One region of the Shewanella sp. SR43-4 genome, then DNA from elsewhere that is predicted to be linked to it. Evidence: predicted binding sites of a transcription regulator. Region 1 holds the regulator's gene; the other holds the start of a gene.

Region 1 (3,221 bases):
ATCATGGTGAAGCTGTCTTACCTGTTCAGCACCTTTGATATTGATACCGCTATATAATTTATTCCATAACCAAGTGAGAAAACGCTCGGCAATGCGCACTAAACTATCTGAATAGTCTGCGGCAATTTCATCGAGGTATTCAATCGCAGTTTCACGGGCTTTTTCAGGAGATACTTTTTTGTTGACCGCTTCTTCTTCAATAGCCTTTTTAATTGAATCTGACTTTAATAAAGAGGCAAATAGCATTTGACGATTAGGTAATTGTGGCCCTGTCATAACTTTACGTTGGCGACGGAAATGCACTCGCGCGACACGGGTTAATTTATGCGCAATTCTTTTATCTGTACCGTGCTCATCCGCCATATGGCGCAGCGATAACGCATTAGAAAACTGCACAAAATTATGTCGCCCTAAAAATAAAATCATCAGCCACTTACGTAACCAAGTTGGGTTTTCTCTTTCAAAAACAGCCGCTGTCATGCTGTCTTCTTCCTTACCAGGAGTACGTCCCCAATAAAGACAAACTGGCACTAATTGAATATCAAGGTCAGCATTCTCACTATGAAGCGATAATAAACGGGTAAAATAATTAAGGAACTTCTCACCACTTTCACGTTTACCAAATAGAGGTTTACGCCCCTCTAAACACACCACTCGAGGCACTCTTAAACCATCAAGCTGTAACGGCTCATAAGGACTTGGCATACCAAATCCTTCAGTGATTTCGCTCAAGGCGGCAATATCACTAATAGATTCCGTTTTCATCAAATAAACCAAGGGCTTGGTCGGATCTATATTGAGGTCATCAAACGGATCATGGGGCACCACAATGGTCTGTACCATCCATTTCTGAACCCATTTTAATGCTTGTAAAAATATTGAATCTGGTTTTGACATGGTTATTTTCGCAACATAAGCCATTGTAATATTATCGTATAGGATACCAGAAACCACCCTGCTTACACTATCTGGCCGACTTATCTTTACGCGTAAGCTCTCACTTTAAGGCATAGTGCAAGATAAAAAATATATAATAACTAATAAAAACATCAATTTAAGTTACAAAAAACCAATAAAACACAAAAAATAGTTGGTTAATACTTGCACGAACACAAACACTGTATATAATGACAGTCACTGTATAAAAAGACAGGAATCATCATGAGACCGTTAACGCCGCGCCAAGCAGAAATATTAGACTTAATTAAAAACAATATCGCCGAAACAGGTATGCCACCCACTCGTGCTGAAATTGCGAAACGTCTTGGCTTTAAAAGTGCTAATGCTGCCGAAGAGCATTTAAAAGCATTAGCCAAAAAAGGCTTTATCGAGATCATGCCTGGAACCTCTCGAGGTATTCGCTTACCTCATGAAGAACAGATTGAAACCGGTTTGCCTCTGATTGGACAAGTTGCAGCTGGTGAGCCTATTTTGGCTCAAGAGCACGTTGAACAGTATTATCAAGTCGACCCGAGCATGTTTAAACCTGCCGCAGACTTTCTGTTGCGCGTTCGTGGTGACAGCATGAAGAACATCGGTATTTTAGAAGGCGATTTACTCGCGGTTCATAAAATGCAACAAGCACGTAATGGCCAAGTTGTAGTAGCGCGTGTTGATGATGACGTCACCGTAAAACGATTTGAACAAAAAGGTAATGTGATTTATCTGCACGCAGAAAATGACGATTACACCCCGATTAAAGTTGATTTAAGTTGCCAAAGCCTAACCATCGAAGGGCTTGCCGTTGGCGTTATCCGTAATGGAGATTGGTTATGAACAAACTAATGGGCATCGCGCCACGTCACCCAGGCTTATGGGTAGATTTAGCTGAAACAGAATTGCATGGCAACCAAACCATTCGCACATTACAAACAGTCACCCAAGGTGAAGCTGAGTTGAGCCAGTTGTGTAGTCAACTCGCCACATTGAGCCAACAAGGTCGATGGATTGTGTTAATTAGCCCACCACACATTGGCTATAAACATATGCTGGCAAATGCTGGCGTGAGAATGGACCGTATTTTACTGGTGCACACTAAAGACGAAGTCGAAACCTTATGGGCGATGGAAAAAGCGCTTACCAGTGGAACATCAAGTGCTGTCGTCACTTGGACAAGCTCACTTGACGCTCGTGATAGTCGTCGATTAGAAATTGTGGCTAAAAGTGCACGGGCTTTAGGTGTGGTAATTGAGGATGTGAATGCTCACTTACCTCACAAACATCAACTTGTTAGCCCTACATTAATAAATGGAACAAGTAATTTTTGCTCATTTCACTAAGCATTAACCCTTACTTACCAAGCCCTGTATTGAATTCAGGGCTTTTTTTTCATCTTTTTTCAGTCAATTAGCCAACAAAGTGATCTTGATCAATGTTTAATCTACAGCTAATGTTGTTCCCAAGGATGAAATATTATTCATCTTTAATTGGACATGAATGACAGTGATTAAGATTACTTTCAGACAAATGAGCCAACTCAATATTGATAAGTTCAGTAGTAGGTACAAGCGTGGTGCACCGCTAATAATAAAACCGTAAACAACCTGTTTACTGCCACCAAGGTACTTTGAGGTCATCAAACTTTTTTCGGGAACCGAAAAGTTTGCATAGAGCAGAGAATTACTGTGTGACTTTTCTTTGTAATTGCTATTTGCAATGAACAGAGGAGCAGTCTTGTGAAGCAATGGTGGTATTGTTTACTGGTGGTGTTTATAGCACTTCCGCTTGGGGCATCAGAAATGTCCCTCAACATGACTCAAGGCGTGACAGATATCAGTGGTAAGGTTTATGGCCTCCACATGACGATACTTTATATCTGTTGTGCCATTGGGTTAGTGGTGTTTGGGATCATGATTTATTCAATGATTTACCATCGCAAATCAAAAGGCGCTGTTGCGGCAAATTTTCACGAAAGTACTAAAGTGGAAATAGCTTGGACCGTCATTCCTTTCATCATCTTAATCGCCATGGCTATTCCAGCCACTAAAACCTTAATTGCCATGGAAGACCCCAGCAATGCGGATCTCACCATCAAAATTACTGGGTCGCAGTGGAAATGGCATTACAGCTATTTTGATAAAGACATCGAATTTTACAGCACATTATCGACCCCCAGAGATCAAATCGATGGCATAGAGGCTAAAGGAGAGCATTATCTTCTTGAAGTCGATAAACCACTCGTACTGCCCATTAACCAAAAAGTGCGTTTTTTAATGACATCA
Region 2 (3,221 bases), on a different contig from region 1:
AAATTGAAGAAGATATTACTAATATTAGTAAGTTATCATCAAGCACTGTAGCAAATTACATTGAAGCAATTAGTGATGAATCATTAATGGATGAAGAACTTGATGAATTTGTATTTTCGCACCCAGTAATGGAAGAAGAAAAAGAACTACAAGGCATGTTACTCGACATTATCGAAGCTAACCCAGAAATCACCAGCGAACTGGTTAAAGGTTTACGTAAAGAGATTATCGAAGCCGGTGTGTCTAATATTGGCATTAGTCTATAGGGGCTGACTCCGATACTGCCAATAAACAACCAAGCCTGATGTTATTCAGGCTTTTTATTGAGTGTCACGCCATGAAATTTTTTATCACAGTTTCATTTTTATCCAGCCTGATAAAAAACCGATAATTAGACCTTAATCGTTAGTTATCTGGTGCGAGTAGGCTCTTTCTTCGGGTTGAAGGCGGTAAGTGCATTTTTACTGAACTTGAAATATTGTCATCAGCAAAAGTATTACAGGTCAGTTTGAGCCAAAAGTAAAAAATAAACACTCGTTTAACTTTAGCCTAATTGCATCCTCCTAGCAAAACGCAGTAAAGTGACCATATTGTCATTTTGTTAAGGAATTGCGTGGGATGTCCAGTATTCTTACCCCGCTAATCGCTGTATTTATCATTATGCTGCTTGGCAGTATTGTACAAAAATTGAGATTTTTGCCAGCCGACACCGATCTGATCCTCAATCAATTTGTCTACTACATTGCCTTTCCGGCAATTTTACTGATTGTATTAGCTGAAACACGCATTGAAGACATTATTCAATGGGGCTTTATTGGTGGCTTTAGTTTGGCGATGGTCATTACCTATGCATTGGTGATTGCTGTGTCATTGTGGCGCAAACCTAAGCAGCAAGCCGTTGCGGCAATGCGCGCCTTAAATGCCACCTTTGGCAATACTGCATTTATTGGTATTCCATTACTGAGCTTATTATTTCCAGGTAACAAAATCGCCTTAGTTGCAGCTGCCATTGCCAGCTTACTGTCGGTGTTTATGTTTGCCTTTGCCTTGGTCTCTATTGAACTGGCCAGCCGTGACAAAAAATCAACTGATCATGCCATCGTCATCATGGCGAATGCACTATGCAAAAATCCGATTGTACTGGGCAGCGTCATTGGTATCAGCCTATCGGCATTGCATATTACCTTACCAGAGAGTCTGGCATTAGTACTGCATCAAATAGGCAATACCTCAAGCCCTTGTGCACTATTTGCCATCGGAATGGTACTTGCTAAAGCGTTACGACATCAATCGTTCGCAAAAATGTTCAGTCTCGGACTTATAATAGAACTCAGTTTCATTAACTTACTCAAGTTATTTGTTCAGCCCTTGATTGCCTTTGGATTACTCAAATTCTTTGGCGTAGAGCATCAACTACTGATTATGGGAGTACTTTTAGCAGCCTTACCAACGGCAGCAAGCGTATATCTATTGGCTGAACGATACCAAATTAATGCCAATGGAAGTGCTCAAGGGATTTTATATGGCACATTAATCACCTTTATCAGTTTGCCTATAATAGAAACACTTTTAAAATCCATTGCTTAATGTTCAACCGACTCTCGACGATAAAATAGTCAATAATAATTTTACCTCAACCACTTTACTGTATATAAAATCAGTATATACTGTTTATCAATACAGTGGTTTGGTCGTTTATTGACAGGAATTCATTATGCTTTGCCAACTCAGCATCAATAATTTTGCTATCGTGCGTTTTTTAGAACTCGATTTTAAAGCCGGTATGACAAGCATCACCGGCGAAACTGGTGCAGGTAAATCGATTGCAATCGATGCACTTGGGTTATGTCTTGGTAATCGTAGTGATGCCAATACTGTCAGACCTGGCGCCAGCAAAACCGAAGTGAGTGCAAGGTTTACCCTTGTCGATGTGCCTTTAGCTAAACGTTGGCTTGAAGATAGCGATCTCGATGCTGAAGATGAATGCATATTGCGTCGAACCATTAGCAGTGATGGCCGCTCAAGAGCCTACATTAATGGTAATCCAGTTCCTGTGACACAATTAAAAGCCATCGGCCAGTTATTGATTGGTATTCACGGCCAACATGCTCATCACGCTATGCTCAAAAGCGAACATCAATTAAACCTACTCGACAACTATGCAAATCACAGACTACTACTCGATAGTGTCAGTGCCAGCTACCAACGCTGCAAGCAAGTTGAAAACGAGCTGAAGGATCTTGAGCAAGCTCAGCATGAGCGTATTTCTCGTCAACAGTTACTCCAATATCAAGTTGAAGAGCTTAATGAATTCAACTTAGGCTTAGATGAGTTTGATGAAATAGAACAGGAACATAAACGCTTAGCCAATGGCACAGATCTAATTGAACGTTGCCAAGCGGGCTTGCATTTATTGACCGAAAATGATGATGCTAATATCGAATCACTACTCAATAAAGTAGCCACTATTGCTGATACGCTTCAAGGCTACGATGAATCACTTAGCCCGATTAGCACTATGATCAATGATGCATTAATCCAAGTACAAGAAAGCGCTAGCGAAATTGAGAGTTATTTAAGTAGTTTAGAGCTTGATCCTGAACATTTCGTCTATTTAGAAAAACGCCTATCAATGGCAATGCAATTGGCGCGCAAGCATCATGTGAGTGCTGACAAGCTAGCGCTACATCATCAAGCGCTTATGAGTGAATTAGCCGAACTTGCTGACGATGAAACTAAATTAGATGAAATAAGACAACAACTTGCAGACACCAGAAATGCTTATCTAACCAATGCACAAAAACTCAGCCAAAGCCGCAGCCGTTATGCCAAGGAATTAGATAAGTTAGTGACTCAATCTATTCATGAACTCAACATGCCTAAGGGTAAGTTTACCATTCAGATTAATCATAATCCGCACAACATTTCAGTTAATGGCTGCGATAACATTGAGTTTATGGTGACCACTAACCCAGGACAACCATTGCAACCGATCTCAAAAGTCGCCTCCGGCGGTGAGCTATCGCGCATTGGATTGGGGATTCAAGTGATCACGGCGAAAAAAGTTGCCACTCCAACATTAATATTTGATGAAGTTGATGTGGGTATTTCAGGTCCAACAGCCTCTGTCGTCGGACGCATGTTACGCAGTCTTGGCGAGTCGACCCAAGTGTTATGCGTCACCCATTTGCCGCAAGTTGCGGGTAATGGTCATCAGCACA

What was found. The regulator LexA, encoded in region 1, represses DNA repair genes until DNA is damaged. The targets are predictions, from matches to a motif close to TACTGTATNNNNATACAGTA.
Region 2: a site for LexA is predicted at 1,666-1,685, ahead of recN (DNA repair protein RecN). Genes of this name have one in related genera too.

The regions. Positions count from the first base shown of each region.
Region 1 is NZ_JACJEB010000006.1:97,345-100,565, reverse strand. Features, by position in the region: gene plsB (glycerol-3-phosphate 1-O-acyltransferase PlsB) at 1-897, opposite strand, end outside; gene lexA (transcriptional repressor LexA) at 1,162-1,776, shown strand; gene H5123_RS08520 (cell division inhibitor SulA) at 1,773-2,279, shown strand; gene coxB (cytochrome c oxidase subunit II) at 2,676-3,221, shown strand, end outside.
Region 2 is NZ_JACJEB010000007.1:186,958-190,178, reverse strand. Features, by position in the region: gene H5123_RS10265 (YjaG family protein) at 1-266, shown strand, start outside; gene H5123_RS10260 (AEC family transporter) at 619-1,587, shown strand; gene recN (DNA repair protein RecN) at 1,715-3,221, shown strand, end outside.